DNA from 2 places in the Blautia acetigignens genome. Region 2 is predicted to be linked to the other one. Evidence: riboswitches for the same ligand, from Rfam matches in the RefSeq annotation. Region 2 holds a riboswitch; the other holds the start of a gene.
What was found. Region 2 has a riboswitch for tetrahydrofolate ahead of OCV70_RS08590 (folate family ECF transporter S component). Riboswitches for the same ligand answer to the same signal wherever they lie in the genome.
Positions count from the first base shown of each region.

Region 1: linked by a shared signal. The riboswitch ahead of OCV70_RS16720 (folate family ECF transporter S component) and the one ahead of OCV70_RS08590 (folate family ECF transporter S component) in region 2 are both predicted to bind tetrahydrofolate.

Region 1 covers NZ_JAOQJM010000019.1:41,362-48,817, forward strand. The annotation lists gene OCV70_RS16690 (hypothetical protein) at 1-905, opposite strand, end outside; gene OCV70_RS16695 (hypothetical protein) at 913-1,275, opposite strand; gene OCV70_RS16700 (hypothetical protein) at 1,515-1,805, opposite strand; gene OCV70_RS16705 (helix-turn-helix domain-containing protein) at 2,047-2,454, shown strand; partial or broken gene OCV70_RS16710 (GDP-mannose 4,6-dehydratase) at 3,251-3,481, opposite strand; gene OCV70_RS16715 (NAD-dependent epimerase/dehydratase family protein) at 3,448-3,657, opposite strand; THF riboswitch at 3,795-3,892, shown strand; gene OCV70_RS16720 (folate family ECF transporter S component) at 3,964-4,530, shown strand; gene galT (UDP-glucose--hexose-1-phosphate uridylyltransferase) at 4,704-6,194, opposite strand; gene OCV70_RS16730 (AraC family transcriptional regulator) at 6,213-7,037, opposite strand.
Region 2 covers NZ_JAOQJM010000005.1:158,798-168,626, reverse strand. The annotation lists gene OCV70_RS08605 (SGNH/GDSL hydrolase family protein) at 144-545, shown strand; gene OCV70_RS08600 (hypothetical protein) at 571-765, shown strand; gene OCV70_RS08595 (GNAT family N-acetyltransferase) at 801-1,562, shown strand; gene OCV70_RS08590 (folate family ECF transporter S component) at 1,756-2,316, opposite strand; THF riboswitch at 2,403-2,503, opposite strand; gene OCV70_RS08585 (hypothetical protein) at 2,692-2,913, shown strand; gene OCV70_RS08580 (hypothetical protein) at 2,913-4,058, shown strand; gene OCV70_RS08575 (amidohydrolase family protein) at 4,039-4,914, opposite strand; gene OCV70_RS08570 (alanyl-tRNA editing protein) at 4,939-6,090, opposite strand; gene OCV70_RS19700 (RNA polymerase sigma factor) at 6,185-6,775, shown strand; gene OCV70_RS08560 (anti-sigma factor) at 6,776-7,273, shown strand; gene OCV70_RS08555 (hypothetical protein) at 7,275-7,886, shown strand; gene OCV70_RS08550 (biotin--[acetyl-CoA-carboxylase] ligase) at 7,906-8,901, opposite strand; gene OCV70_RS08545 (helix-turn-helix transcriptional regulator) at 8,891-9,829, opposite strand, start outside.

The sequences.
Region 1 (7,456 bases), on a different contig from region 2:
CTTCCATCTGTTGTCCATGAGCCATCTGTCTTCAGGTATTCAAAATAGTACATCCTGAAGCTGTATGCCGCCTTCAGGATGGCACTCTCTACCATCCGGCAGGCATAATTGTATGCCATAACTGCAAGCCCGGCTTCATGGAGCTCATAAAGGCTCTCATATCGGTATCCTATCCGGGTACCAACGGGAGTCATCTCTGCATCAAGCATATAGCTCCCATCCAGTTTCCACATTCCATCAAGCTTCCTGTAGTCATAATAGAATAGATGCTTCTTATACAGTACCTCAAGGAAGTTTCCTGTGTGTGGCTGCCTGATGCTCAAGTTATACTTGAAGAAGTAGTTGTCCTTTGCACCCACCTCTTTCCACTTCCTGACGGTCTTCCGCATAATGTCAAAACTGATAGGATGCTCCTCATCCGCATCCATCACAATTACTATGTAGAACTCCGCCCATCTGTTTTCAATGGTATCAGACTCCAATGTCCGGCTCCCATCAAGGAGCCAACTTCCATCAAGTGTGAAATGGGAAAAGCCTGTCAGGTCATTTGCTCTCACAAGAACCGGGGAAGTATATCCAAGAGTCCTCACCGCAAGCAGCACTCCCTCATTGGTACCTCCAAGCTTGCATATCTCCTCATACATGGCTATCCTTGAGCGGAAGTTCTCTGGATGTTCTCCTTCATACCGGGTGAGCCTTCTATCAGCTCCATGTACCGGGAGCATTTCATGGCTGCATGTAGCAACCATTCCCTCATCCCTTGCCCGGAGTATGTCTTCCTTTGCTTCATCAAACCTCTTGCCGAACACCCGGCAAAGGATGTACCACTTATTCAGTGCTTTCTTCAGCTTCTTCAGAGGAGTAGTGAGCAGATACCACATGTATTCAATAAAGTTCTCTATCATGGCGGCATCACTCCTTCCCCCTTGCACTCTGTACTACGTTCCGGACAGTCACATTGATGTCTCCTGCCATGATGACCTTGTCCTGTTCAAGAACCATGTCATCAGACGGTTGCAAGATGTCTGTCTTCCTGTAGTTATCAATCTTTGTACTAAGCACTTGGATGATGCTGTCCCTGTATAGGGTATTCATTTCTCCCCTTGTCAGAGCCATCATGTCCTCAATGAGTTTTGTTGCCTGTGCATCCACTCCATCCGTTGCCGCATCTTCAGCAAGGTATATCACAAGCTCAAAGTCCTGTCTCACTACTTCACTGGACTTCTCTCTGTGCTCAACCAATGCTTCCATTTCATCACTTGACAGGTTCAGCAAATGCCTCATCTCCTCTCTATATATTTGAACATCAGGGCTTCAAGCTAAAACTCCGATACTGACAAGCATCCGCTTTGTCATCCTTCTATCACGGTCATAGAACTTCTGCCCCTTAATCTCCTGATTGACATAGAATGTACCGCACAGGTACCGCTTTATCATTCAAATCTTGTCCGGGTTATACTTGTCTTGTATCCTTGTTACCTTCATAAAACCTTCCTTTCCCTGATGCCACTGTCTCATTCTTCAACTCTTAAAGTAGGACAGGACAGCTCTTCTATCTCTTCCTGTATCCGTTGCACTTCTCTCTGTGCGTTCCGGAGGAGCTCATCAAGCTCATGGGCTTTCTTTGCTCTTGGAAGCATGTCATGGAAGATTGTCATACCAAAGCTCTTATACAGTTCAGCAACTTCATCTTTGCCGGATGTGTTCCGGATAGATGGATGCCACATGTAGACTTCTTCAATCACTTTGTACTGCTCATCCGTGACAGTTCTTTCAATTCTTTCCTCAAATTCCTGCTTCTGCATCCTGCACCTCCTTCATTCCTTCATAGTTCCATTTTCTGATACCCTGAACCGGGTGACTTTCTTTGTGCCGGAGAACTCCGACTATTGAGATTTACTAAGTTTTTTGATATGATTTATCTTGGATTAGTGGGTTACAAGTAACCCTTGCAAGGTTTATTATATCTTCCTATTTGCAGAATGTCAACACTTTTTCTGCTTTCAGGAAGAATATATATTCCAATTTGCAGAAAGAGAGGTCATCATGGAATTAGATATGATGGGAATTGGTGAACGTATTAAAACAAGAAGAAAAGAATTGAAACTCTCTCAAACAAACATATATGAGAGATGTGACATCACTTCAGGAGCATTGAGCAAAATCGAAAACGGAAAAACTACGCCTTCCGTTATTGCATTTTATAAGCTTTCACAAGTGTTAGAGTGTGATATGAATTGGTTGGCAACCGGAATATCTTCCAATATGCAGAAGTCCAATATCTGCAAATTGGAAGAGGAGCTGTTGAATGGTTTCCGGGAGCTTCCTGAAGATGACAAAGAGGAACTCATGGGCTTATTGCAACTAAAGCTCCGGAAGGTGAAAAAAGAAAGAGATGTGACTGCAAAATCATCCGGATTGATGGGTACAGAAAATGGTGACATGGTTGGCTGATTTTTTTATGCTTTTTTGGGTTACTTGTAACCCTTTTATTGTCACTTTGCTTTTTAGGGAAGCAATTCCCGAAAAAGTTCATTTTTCCTTGAAAATAAGCCAAAGTGACAACTTTATTTGCAAGGTTCCAATTTGTCACTTTGATTGCATCCAGTCCCGGCTCTCCTGTTCCGTGTACTGATTGCATTGAGTAACGCCTTTTTTTCAAAGCGTTACTTTCAAAAAACCCTTATTTTATGGTACTTTACGAAACAAACACGCACATTGACAACACTTAATCAGTAACGCAATAACGCCACGTTATAACGCTTGACCTATTTTCAGAAGAGGATGCCTGATGTATAATGTCCTTACAACCTAACTTTGAGGTGTTGTGGATAGAACAAGTGCTCAAAAACCAAGTAAAACCAATGCTTCCAAGCACTCTATCCACTTCCCTCCCTTCCAAGGGCACAAAAAAAGCATCCGAAACAGCTTATTCTCAAATTCGCTGTCAAAGATGCTTCATTTTTTCTCTATGAAATTCGCCACAAACCTTGATTTCACGGGGTTTCCCGTCATTTCCCACCTCTTCACGGATGGTCTCACGTTAGAATGTCCTTTTTGTCAGATATTCTGTTAAGTCACATTTCCCAAAATTACATAAACAACATTTAACAAAACATGCACAAAATTGTAGAATTTTAAAAAATAGAACATTTCAGGATAAAAAATGCGTTCATTTATAACATAAGGTCAATTATTTAAAAAAATAAGAGGGCTGCATCTTACAGCTCTCTTATTTTAAATATACATCCTATTTTTCATATCCCTGCGGATTATTAGACTGCCATCTCCAGGAATCTTCACACATCTCACGGATACCGTTTTCTGCTTTCCAGCCAAGCTCTTTTTCTGCCTTAGATGCATCACAATAACAAGTTGCAATATCTCCGGCTCGGCGAGGTTTGATCACATATGGAATTTTTACACCAGTTGCAGCTTCAAAATTCTTTACAATATCAAGAACACTATAGCCCTTTCCGGTGCTTTTTCACTTGCATTGCTTAAATTGTCCAGTACCACAACATCATATCCTGCATTCTGAAGCTCCACTACCGTGTGGCTTCCAATATAACCAGCACCACCTGTAACTAAAACTGCCATAATGATTCCTCCTGAACGTTTTTTTCTTTTATTATAGTCTGATTTTTGTAAAAACATATGGACAAAGTTTTAGAAAATATGGAGAAAATGCCACGATTTCTTGTCTGTTTTCTTAATTGCAAAAACTTATATTTTTATATATTTTTTTCTTGCTTTTTCCAATAATCTGCTATATACTGCTCCATGTAAAGTAATGCAGAGTAAATTCATGAGCGTAAAGTGCCTTCCGGATGGAGAGTTGCCGGAGGACGAAAAGAGAAATCTTGCGGTTCGTGGATTGCTTCTCGCTGCAACAGAAGATAAATATGAATCCATAAATTATCTCCTATTGTGAGCGAAAAAAGAAAAGGAGGTAATTTTTTTATGGAGAAAACAAAGAACATGTTTCTCACCTCAGCCAAAGAGCTGAAAACCACTTCTACACTGGCAGTCTGTGCAATGCTTGCTGCCCTGGCACTGATTTTAAATTCAGTTGCTTCTATCAATATCGGTCCCTATGTAAAAATTGGATTTTCCGGTATCCCAAACCAGATTGCTGATTATCTGTTTGGACCCATTACCGGATGTCTGTTTGCCGGTGTGCTGGATATTGTGAAATTCTTTATCCGCCCTGATGGTCCATTTTTCTTTGGGTTCACCTTTAACGCAATGCTCGCGGCATTTATTTATGGATGTTTTTACTACAAACATAAGCTCACTTTCCGTCGCGTGCTGATTGCAAAACTGGTTGTCGTTCTGATTGTAAATGTTCTGTTAAATACCTTATGGCTGGACATGCTCTACGGAAAAGGATTCCTTGCAATCCTTCCAATGCGTACTGTAAAGAACCTGATCATGTGGCCAATTGATTCCTTTATCTTCTTTACCATCACAAGATTGATTGAGCAGACAGGAATTTTTAATCTTTTTAGGAAACCGGTTGCCAACTGATTACATATATTTGAAAATATAAAATCTTCGTGATATCAAATGAAAAGCAGCCGATATTCTCATTTTATATATCATGAGATACCGGCTGCAACTGCTATTATAAAATATTTTCTTGTTCTGTATTTTTTCACTTCATACTACAGCATTCATTATAATCACGGCCAAAACACGTCCTATAAACTGTCCACAAAACGCATAAAATCTTCTCTTCCTTTTGGTGTGCATTTATAAACTCCGGCATCTTCCAGCACATGTACAAACACCAGTCCTACTTCTTTTTGAAGAATTGCATGAATGTTCTCTGCATTAATATCCGGATATTTTTCCAGCAATTCTTTCACCCAATCCTCATGCTTTGCTATTTTTTCATTTGAAGAAATATCTTTTCCAGATAAAATGTATTCCTCTAAAAGCTCCAGCTCTTCTTTTAATCGGGCCGGAAGAACTGCAAGCCCCATTACCTCGATCAGTCCGATATTTTCCTTTTTAATATGATGGTACTGTGCATGTGGATGATATACACCAAGTGGATGTTCTTTCGTCGTAATATTATTGCGAAGTGTCAGATCCAGCTCGTATACATCCCCCACTTTACGGGCAATTGGGGTTATGGTATTATGTGGCTCTCCGTCCGTATTGGCAAATACAAAGGCTGCTTCATCTGTATAGCCTCTCCATGCCTGCAGCACATGTGTTGCAAGGTCAATCAACCGTTCTGGATTTTTATGACGGATACGGAGCACTGATAACGGCCACTTTACAATTCCCGCTTCCACATCCTCAAATCCAGGAATGGTCACATGCTTTTCAATCGGTGCCTTAGCCATTGCGAAGGTATAATGTCCTCCCTGGAAATGGTCATGGCTTAAAATAGAACCGCCTACAATTGGAAGGTCTGCATTGGAGCCCAGGAAATAATGTGGAAACAGTTTTACAAAATCAAACAGCTTCACAAATGTGTTCCGTTCAATCTTCATGGGGGTGTGACAGGAATTAAACACGATGCAGTGCTCGTTATAATATACATAGGGTGAGTACTGGAATCCCCATGGGCTGTCATTGATCGTAATCGGAATGATCCTGTGATTCTGTCTTGCCGGGTGGTTGACTCTTCCGGCATAGCCTTCATTTTCCGGACAAAGAAGACATTTCGGGTAGCTTCCGGATTTTACATTTCTGGCTGCTGCGATTGCTTTTGGATCCTTTTCCGGTTTTGAAAGGTTGATGGTAATATCAAGTTTTCCATATTCACTGTCTACTGTCCATTTCTGGTCTTTCTTTACCCTGTAACGACGAATATAATTGCTGTCCTGACTCAGTTTATAAAAATAATCCGTCGCTGCTTTTGGATTCTCCCCATATTTTTTCCAGAACGTTGTCTGTACTTCTGCAGGTCGTGGCATGAGGCAATTCATCAGTCTGGTATCAAACAGGTCTTTATAGACAACACTGTCTTCAATCAATTCCCGATCAATTGCCTCTTTTAACAGTTCATCCAGAACCTTCTCAAGTTCAATGTTCTGAAATTCCTGTTCCGGTGCAGTGTAATCATCCTCGTAAAATACATCCAGCAGAAGATTTGTTGTGTAATTTTTCTCACATTCTGGTATCAGTCCCGTCTCGACTCCATACTGTACCAGTTTTGCAATACTCTCACTCAGCATATTTTTATCCTCTCTTTTCTATATGATTTCATTTTGCAGAACAAACTTTTCTCTGTACAGATTCCGGTATTCTCTTGGTGTCATTTTGCAGCGTTCCCTGAAAACCCGGTTAAAAGTCCGCTGACTTTCAAATCCTGCATCCATGGAAATGTCCGTAATGCTTTTGTCAGTACACTCTAAATGAACACAGACATAGTTTAATCTCTGTTCATTTAAATATTGGTTAAAATTTCTATGAAAAGTTCCGGAAAAGACACGCGAAAGTGTAAATTTACTTACTCCCATATCTCTTGCCATCTTTTCCAGGGACATTTCTTCTTTAAAATGTTTTGCAATATAGGAGACAGTCTGATAAATGATATCATTGCTCTCCACACTGCTCTTTTCCTGTAAGTTAAATGCCGGGATACTTCTGGCCAAAAGGATCTGCACATAAGCCTGTTCAACAACAAGGTTAGGATTTTGCTCCTTTTTATCGAGCTTCAGACACCGAATTGCATTTACAATATCCCGGTGGACCTGCGGCTTTTTAATCACAGGATTTTTCGGACAGTATTTCTGCATAACAGAAGCAAATTGTCCGCAAAGTATGGGCTGCGCCCACAGATAGCATGCCTTATTATTCTCTCCTGAAAAGACCTGGCAGTGATGGATCACTTCCGGAAAAAGGACTGCAAAATCACCTTCCTCCATGTGAAAGAGTTCCTGGCCCATTCCAAGCTCCAAGCATCCTTCTGTAAGATAGATGAATTCAACTGAATTGTGCAGATGAGGGGATTCATGTCTGGCAATGCGGGAATGTAAATGCAGATTTTCTTTTTTCTCTTCATAAACCGGAAACATAATTTCTCTCCTCTGCAAATTTTGTCTGTTTTTTCTTTTCATTTGGCACGTAATTCGCTTTCAGGTGATCTATAATGCACTTGTAAGTTAAGAAAAGAGGTGAACGAAATGAAAAATTTAAAAGCTTATATCTTATATGTGATGAATTTCTACGCAAACTATTATAAAGTTTGCCGCTAATGCCAGAAGAAAATTCCAGTATTCGGCCGGATTTTCTTCTGCATAAACTATCACATCCGCTTTTTATTAGTATAACCAACTGATGAACCCCTGTACATGAACAGGATTCTTTAAAATATAGACAAAATGATACAAAAAAAGATATGCTGCAAAAAATGACTGTATTTCCTGCCTCATATCTTTCCTTAATCCAATGACAGACAGCCCGAAAATATCGGGCTGTCTGCTTTTTAGATGGT
Region 2 (9,829 bases):
ACGACTTTCGATACCAGATGACTTCTGGTGAGTCTTATTATAGGGGCTGGTTTTGTATTTGTCCAGTCCTTTTTTCCAAAATTTTATAAAAAAACTATAAATTCATTTTTAAAAGGAGTATACTGGTTTCGGGAGGTATTATTATGACAATAATGACATGTTTTGGGGATAGTATTACAGACTGCGGTCATTGCTTTTCCCCCGATTTTCTTGGAGATGGATATGTAAAGATGCTGGCAGAACGTTTTCACCGGGAGGGCTATGAGATCCAGATGCGCAACTGCGGAACAGATGGATTTACTGTGCAGAGACTGCTTCAGCGGGTAAAAACAGACAGTACAATTATTGGCAATCTTGCAGCCGTTTTGATTGGAATAAATGATATTGGAATGATGATGAACACAGACCGCACGCCTGCCCAGCAGGAAGAAATGATGGGTTCTTTTCAGGAACATTATCTTGAACTTTTAACAATATTGACAAAATCCAGTTGCAGCGTCATTCTTATGGAACCTTTTGTTTTTTTCCTGTCCTGCTTTTTATGAGAACTGGAAGCCTCTTCTTCAGAAAATGAGCCAGATCATCCGAACGCTTTCCATACAGTTCCGCCTTCCGTTTCTTTCTCTGCAAAAGGAGCTGGACGAAGAAGTGCGCAGATATGGATATTCCGCCATCACCACAGACGGAGTTCATCTTACCCGCCAGGGCCAGCAGTTCCTTGCTGACCGTCTTTACAGTTGCATTGCAGAGCACAATTATGTATAATTACCATCATAAATAAAACAAAGAAGGTTTTTTAAATGGATAAAATAATTAAAGAAATCGAAGATATGTCGCTGAATGCATGGCCCTCTCATAAAATGGAACTTTATGACGGATGGATTCTTCGTTTTTCTTATTTTTATACGCATCGTACCAACAGTGTGGAACAGTTCGGCACCTCCACGCTTTCCTGGAGAGAAAAGGTATCTTTCTGTGAGCAGGAATATGCCCGTCTTGGAAGCCCTGCTATTTTCAAGATCAGTCCGCTGGTTTCCCCGGATTTTGATTATGTTCTGGAAAACCGCGGCTATGAGATTCAGCATACCACCAATGTTATGGCAGCTGATCTGGAGCATGCGGATTTGTCCGCTTCCTATGATCTGGTAACGCTTACGGATGACATTCCGGATATCTGGATTGAGAGTCTTTTCGATTTAAAGGGAACCATAAATCCGGTTCACCGGGCAGTGGTTCCTTCTATGTATCATGCAATTGTGAAGGATACTGTCTGTGCTTCTATCTGGAATAATGGAAAAATCATTGCCACAGGGCTTGGCATTCTGGACCGTGATTACATTGGCTTATACGCCATTCATGTACGGGAGGATTTCCGCCACAAGGGATATGCACGCCAGATCTGCACTGCACTGCTCAAAGAAGGAAAGAAAAGAGGTGCCACACGTGCCTATCTTCAGGTCGTAGAGGGAAACACTCCTGCGCGCAGCCTTTATGAATCCCTTGGGCTGAATTTTGTCTATACATACTGGTTCCGCGTTCAGACCCAGACTGACCGTGTCTAAACAATCAAGTAATTATGTGATTTTGTTTCAATTTTTTTCAAATACTTAAATCGTAAAAGACTGTGAACCGTGCCGTCAACAGGGCACATCTTCACAGTCTTTTTTGGGGGAATCGTATTTTTATAAAATACTATATTTGATTTTTATTGGGTAATGCTGTTAAGTTATGTATTTATAAATGAATTACTCAGTCTTATACTGTCTTTTTCTGCAGATTGGCTGATCTTACATTTCCTACAACCATGCTGGTCAGCGGGCTGAAATAAAGAAGACTGGTCAGCACGCAGTAAATTGGAGTCATAATTGCAAACTGCACAAGACGTCCCGGCATGATCGCATAAAAATTAGAACCGATCATGACAAGACCTGCAGTGGTAAATCCAAGGGTTCCTACCACACCGGAAATTACGATTCCTGCGCACATGATCACAGTTTTCACCTTGCGGCTCTTCTCAGCCATCAGCTTGCCTGCTGCTCCGGCAACTACGCCCCAGGTGATTGCAGATAAAGTGATCAGAGGATTCACGCCATAGCCTTTCATGAAACATCCGATGATGTCTGCCACGCCGCCTTCTACACCGCCTGCAACAGGCCCCATCCAAAGACCGGCAAGTACAGTTGCGATAGTTCCAAGTGTAATACGGTATACACCAAGGTCAATTACCAGCACACGGGATAAAACCAGCTGGATTGCAACCAGCAGTGCCAGAAATACAAGCGTCTTAACGCTCCATGTCTGTTTGTTTTTACGCATAATAAAAACACCTCCATAATGATTAAAATAACAGAGTAGTTACCATAAATAATAATCCCTCCACATTATGAGATGTTCTCATATGTAGCAACGGGTGCGGAAAATATATCGTAAGCAGCCTACTGCTTTTCGTTTCACGGCGACTCCCCAGCCAGTGAACACTTGACGCATAAATTCCTACTTCGCTATTATTTATTTAAGCCGATTATAGCACAAAATATGGAAATTTCAATACGTTTTTGTTATAATATTCACACTGAATGACGGATTATAGTTTCGCAATTGACAGTGTATTTTGTGTATACTCCTTCGCTTTTGGCATATTCTAAAAGTAATCTCTGTTAAGAGTAAATTTCCAGAAAAAGGAGTCTTTATATGAGCACAAAATATTCTGTCCAATTACAAGAAAGCCAGCAGCCTTCCTGCCATAATCCGTACAATGTTTTTTATGATAATTACCTGAATACCAATGCCACTACAGAATGCACAGGACTGGGCTACCGTATGCCGCACACCCGCGAAGAATGGGATGCCTGCCGACAGGTTTTTGATTTTCTTCCTGTGCCATTTCTGGATTCGGAGGATATGAAACACTAATGAAAAAATTTACCCAGCTACTTGTTTGTTCCTGTGCACTGCTCTCACTATCCGGATGCGTAGTCCGCGATGCCATTACCGACTATGTAGACACTTCACAAAATACGGTCCAGGAAACTTCAGAAGCCCCAGGACAGCGTGTCTATATGGATGAAGTCAAAGGCATCCTTCAGGACTTTACCGGTGCTGCCCTGACTATGAGCAGCCAGGAACAGACCTATATCTTTGATTTATCTGAGGCCACGCTTGAGTGTGAAGACGGCATGATCACCGGAGATGAGATCAGCGTGATCTATGAGGGACAGCTTTCCAGCGAAGATACCAGCACAGTGAAAGCCCTAAAGGTCGTCGATGACTTCCACAAGAAAAATCAGCTGGAAGTACGCAAGGCTTATGGAGAAGTACAGGGACTGACACCGAATACCATCACCATAAAAGATGAACAAGGAAAGACAGCCACCTATCCAATAACCGGAACTGAACAGTATTATCAGGGCGGTATTCGGCAAGGTGCGTGGGTCTATATCAATTTTAAAGGAGAATTTTCATCCGGGTCTGATGGGGATGCGTCCCTGAATGCCAGCCATCTGAAGGTATTAAGTGTCTCCGACATTGACCCTCTGACTTTGCCGGATCCTACACCAACCCTGGAGCCAACTCAGGAGGCTTCCACAGATGTTCCCCAGGAGCAGCAGCTTCATGCAACTGTCCAGAATATTTCTTCCAATATCCTGACTGTATCTCCTCCTGGTTCTGACAGTTCCCTAAATATAGATTTGTCGCAGATCCCCTCTTACTTCAAAGGAGGTACTGCACCTGGCTCCTACGTGTCCATCACGTACCAGGGACAATATCAGGAAAATACCCTGGATGGCGTCACCGTCACTGCTGTCACAGGAGATGATCCGGATTCTTTCAGAAGCCGAGGTCTTACCTATACAGTCAACGGTACCATTATAGGGCATACCTCCAATACCGTAACCATTCAGACCGGGGACGGTGCAACGATCACCTGCTTTACAGAAGGAGCATCGGACACATCTACCAGCGGTCTTGCTGCCGGCGCCAACATCCTCATTACCTTTGATCCAACGAAATCAAAACAATCCAATATCTACACATCCATCAAGATTCAGGACGCTTAAAGGTGTCCTGAATTCTTTTTTCTCCGTCTCGCAGCCAGTCTTTCATTTGTTCCGTCTCTCCCAGAATTTCGCAAAACGCACGGTATTCTTCAAGAAGTCCGGTTCCATGAGGCACCATATAAGCGCCGGCATCACTTCCAAGTGCTGTTTTTACTTTATATTGATATGCCAGCTGCAGATTCTCTTCCGCAAGACTCACAATGGGCTGCAGGACCTGATCTTCATATCGTCCGCAGTTTCGAAGATTGCGTATAGTTACAAGGGTTGGTACCCATACTGTATTACTGTCTGCAAGCATTCGTATAGTTTCTTCGTCAATATAATTGCCATGCTCCACAGAATCCACACCTGCCTCTACAGCAGCCTGTACTCCATAAACTCCATTGGTATGACTCATTACTGCCATGCCTTCCCCATGCGCAATGTGTACCATCTCATGCACTTCTTCCCTGGAAAGAGGCGTTCCAGTCACCTTTCCATGGTTGTGAAAATCCAGAAGTCCGGTGGTCATGATTTTAATAAAATCAGCCCCCTGTTCTTTCGCTTCCCGGACCAGAGCTGCATATTCTTTCATATTATCAAAGCCTTTTCCTACAATGGAACCATAGTGCCCGTTTTTGTGGATGGCAAAAACAGGGGTGCGGTAATCGATTCCGTATTCTTCCGCCAGCATTTTGGCTCTTCTGGAAACACCAACGGCGTCTCCGCCGTCCCGCACAAAGGTGATTCCCTGTTCCTGATAAGCCTTAAAATTTCTTCGGATTGCTTCCTCGTTTACCGCTTCTTTGTGGAGTGAGATTGCTTCCTTGTAGTTTATTCCATCCATAATAATATGAGCATGACATTCCCCAAACATTGTATTCCCCTTTTTTGTCACTTATCATTCTTCGAAAAAAGCACGGATTTCTTTCTCCGATGCCTGGACAGAACCCTGAACGAAAAATGGCTTGCCGCCTCCGCGGCCATTCAGTGCAGCGTTCATATCTTTGGTAAACTGGCGAAGGTCTCCATCTTTCTCACCCATGGCATACTTATAGCTGCCATCTGCATTTCTGGAAAATACTGCACAGCGGCCCTTGCAAACCTGCAGAACAGCATCCGCAAGCTTCTGGACGCTTCCAGCTTCCATTCCGTTCTCAAACAGCAGCGGATTCTCGCAGTCATTCCATTTAGCAGCTTCATTCACAATAAAATTCTCTTCCAGACTGTGCACTCTTCCCTTCAGGGCAAAATTCTCATCCTGAAGTCTTGCAACTGCCTGCGCAGTCTTATCCATCTTGGCAGAAAGCTTCACGGAAATCTGACGGTTCTGTTCGTTTACCATGTTCAGATAGTCAAGCACCCTTCTGCCGGATATCATTTCCATACGCACACCCTCGCGGAACTTGACCACAGAAAGGAGCTTCACCATTCCAATCTCACCGGTACGAGTTACATGGGTTCCACAGCAGGCGCAGGTATCTGCTCCCGGAAATCTGACAATACGCACCCAGCCGGAAAGCTCTTTCTTGCTTCTGTATTCCAGTTCCTTAAGCTCTTCCTCTGATGGGTAGAAAATTTCTACTTCCTGGTTCTCCCAGATGATCTGGTTGGCTTTGGCTTCAATCTCTGCCATCTGTGCTTCGTCCAGCATTCCGCTGAAATCAATGGTAATCACATCGCTTCCCATATGGAAGCCCACATTATCATATCCAAAAGCTTCGTGTACCAGGCCGCTTACAATGTGCTCACCGGAATGCTGCTGCATAAGGTCAAATCTTCTGGCCCAGTTAATCTGGCCCTGAACTTCCGTTCCTGGTTCCAGAGCACGGTCTGTGTAGTGGATCAGCTCTCCGTTCTTCTCGTGAACGTCTGTGACTGCTGCCTCTCCTAAGGAACCTGTATCGCCTGGCTGTCCGCCGCCTTCCGGATAAAAGGCTGTCTGATCCAGAATTACCTCATATCCTTTCTTGCCCTGGCGGCATTCCAGTACTTTAGCTGTAAATTCTTTTTTGTATACATCTTCATAATATAATTTCTTTGTCTCGTACATGGCGGGTCCTTCTTTCTGTATTTCTAAACAGACTTATTGTCTGTGACGATTATAGTCTATTTCACCATTCCTCGCAATTCTGAAATTTTTATAAATTTTTTCTGAAAAGCTGAAGTACTTTTCTTTTCTGGCGCGTTATAATAAGAGAACGGACAGGAAGGGGGCTGATAGCATTTTACAGGAACAATATCTGGAATATCTGATTGAGCAATATCAGAATTTAATTTATTCCATTTGTCTGAAATCAGTAGGCAACCCCTTTGATGCAGAAGACCTCAGTCAGGAGGTATTCCTGTCCGCCTACAAAAATCTGATTCATTTCGATGGTCAGTATGAAAAAGCATGGCTCAGCAAAATTGCAGTACATAAATGTCTGGATTTCCTGAAAGCTGCCGGACGGCGGCAGGTTCCAACGGAAGACATTTACTTCTCACAGCTTCCGGATTCAGCACCCCAGGCATCACCGGAAGAAGAATGTCTGCTGTCTGATTCGGAACAACAGGTATTCAGAATGTGTGATAGTCTGAAAAGCCCTTACCGTGAAATTGCGATCTCGCATTTCTGCAAACAAATGTCCGTAGCAGAAATTTCGCAAAAGGAAGGAAAGAATCCGAAGACAGTTCAGACACAGCTTTACCGTGCCAAAAGTATGTTAAAAAAATTGTTAGCAGAAAGGAGCGATTAGATGCATATCAATAATAATGACCTTGAAAAATTTCAAAACGATGTTATGAATACAGACGAAATGATCTCATTTCTGGAGCATCTGGATCAATGCGATTACTGCCTTGAGCAGTTGATCGAACATTCTGAACAGGACACTCAGACAGTCGCTCCCGCTTATATGAAAGAAACGATCATGAAACGTGCCACAGCCCCTGATACCCGTGCCAGGAAGGCCGCTGTAGACACCACCCATAAAATGCGGATTTTCTATGAAGGACTTCGAACTGTAGTAGGGGTAGCACTGGCACTGGTTATGCTTCTTAGCCTGGGACAGGCAAATTTCTTCACGCCCCAGGTACCCAAATCGGCAACCGAAGCCACTGCCGCCAGACAGGAAGCCCGAAGTTCTCTGCGCAGCTTCTCCAACAGTCTCACAGACGGACTATGCAGCGGTTCGCAAAAGCTTGCTGAGTATATTAATAATCTTTCTAATACAATCACAAACGGAGGTAACTAACATGCCAAAACAAAAACGCGGATTCTTACTTTTTATCTGCTCCCTGATTCCAGGTGCCGGAGAAATGTACCTGGGCTTCTTCAAACAGGGAATCAGCATTATGACGCTTTTCTGGGCAATCGTTGCAATTGCAGGAGGATTCAGTGCAGAATTTCTGGTTATCTTTCTTCCTGTAATCTGGTTTTACAGCTACTTCCATGTACATAATCTGAAAGAACTTCCGGAAGAAGAATTCTACGCCATCGAAGACAGCTATATCTTCCATCTGGATCAGATCTTCTCCGGCTTCCATAATACTTCTTCAAGACAGCTGAAAGCAGCCTCTGTTCTTCTGATTGTCTTCGGAGCCGCGATCGTCTGGAACGGTGTCAGCGATCTGCTTTACTGGATTCTTCCAGACTTCCTTGGAGGCCTTGTACAAAGTATTATGTATCAGATTCCATCTATTGTCATCGGACTTCTGATCATACTCGCCGGCTATCAGATTCTTACCGGAAAAGTAAGATCTTTCCAGAAGCAGCCAGAGGATACCGCCAATGTCCCTACTGAGAATATTTCCGAAAAGCCAGTTCTTCCACATATAGAAAATACAGAAGATGCAGACAAAGAGTAAAGTTTACCGCCGATGATTTCTAGTTCATCGGCGGTAATTTTATGGAAATTTCTCCAAAAGAAAGCTTATTTCTGGTGCCGTCTGCTTCTTCTACAAGAAGCCTGCCATCCTCACAGATAGACAGCGCTCTGGCACTTCTCCTGTTCTTGTTATCTATAATTGTAATATCGTGTCCCGGAACAATATTATGTGCTGCGTATTCCTGAGACAGCTTCAGATCCTTAGTTTCACTGAGAAGGTGGTTCACAATCTGCGCCACCAGGCGGTTGCGGTCTGCACTTCGGGCGGCCTGCTGATCCGGATAAATACCTCCTGCCACTCCCCGGAGCTCTTCGGAAAGGGTTTCCTGGTTTACATAAAGATTCAGTCCAATTCCCACAATAGCAAACTCAATGCTGCCGCTCTCAAAATCTGTCACGGCCTCTGTGAGGATTCCGCAAACCTTGCGATCATCCTTATAAAGGTCATTCACCCACTTAATTCCAAGTTCAATGCCGCACACTTCCTTCACAGCCTTGTATACGGCTGTCGCTGCCGCAGTGGTGATCAGAAGGCTTCCCTCCAGGGTCTCATCTGGTTCCAGAATCACACTGAGATAAATCCCGCTTCCCTTCGGTGAGTAAAAACCTCTGCCTCTGCGTCCTCTTCCAGCTGTCTGCTCCATAGCTACCACAAAGGAACCATGTCCTGCCAATCCGCTTACTGCAGCCTGTCTGGCTTCCAGATTCGTAGAACTGATCTCATCAAATATTTTAATCTCTACCTTAGGCTGATCAAGAAAAAGACGAATACCCTCCGCTGAGATCAGATTGCTCTCCTTGGCAAGAACATAGCCTTTATTCGGTCCTGCCTCTATGGGGTATCCCTCCTGACGCAGGCTCTTCACAGCCTTCCACACAGCTGCTCTCGTACAGGAAAGCTCTCGTCCAATATCCTCTCCGGACAATGTCTCACCTTTGTGCTGCTCTAATAATTCCAAAAGTCTGGATTTCACCGTCATGCTTTTATCCTTCATAATTCTCCAGGGCTTTCTTCAGAAAGTCCCGGTATTCTTTACGCACATTCTCCGGTGAAAGTAATCTGACGCTGCTGCCAAGTGCTGCAAGCCATCCATAAAACTGGGTGCTCACATTTACCTGCACTCTGGTAACGGAGTACTCGTTGTCCTTGGCCATAACCATAATGTCCTGGCCAAATCTGTCGATCATGACTCCAACAAGATGATTCTCAAATTCCAGGCTGATATTCTCTTCCCGGCCGCCAAACATCCCGAAAGTACCGGCAGCAAATCTGGCGCTGTCAAACCTCTCGAAAAGCTCCTCCCCATTCCTGCTGTCCTTCTCCATGACGATCTTCAGCATTTTGTCAACACGATAATGCTTGACGATTCCGCTCTTCTCATCAATTCCAATGAGGTAGTAATTCTCGTCCTGCCAGATCATCTGCCACGGACTGATTTGATAGCGCGCTCCGCCCTTCTTCAGCTGACGCTCCTTGGATACGGTCCATTCTGTATACTGGAAGCTGATCTGCCTGTTCTGAGAGATGGCTCTGTGGATCTCATCTATGTTGTAGTAGATATTCTCATTTGTATTCTTCACACGGTTCTGTACGATCACCTGCCGCTGCAGATCCTTGGCCTGGTAAATACTGGTAAGACTCTCAAGCTTCTGGATAAGCTGACGGGATTTGCCTGTGGTAAGAAATCTGGAGGACTGGACTGCATCAACAAGCAGTTTCAGCTCTGCAACCTCAAACTCACGGCTGGCAAGATAAAACCCCGACGGTCTTTCCCTGCGATTCATAATATCCATACCGAACACGCGCAGAGTCTCAATATCATCGTATATGGTCTTGCGTTCTGCATGAATTCCGAAATTCTCCAGATAAGCAATCAGGTCCTTCACACTCATGGGATGGGCTTCGTCTGTCTTCTCCGCAAA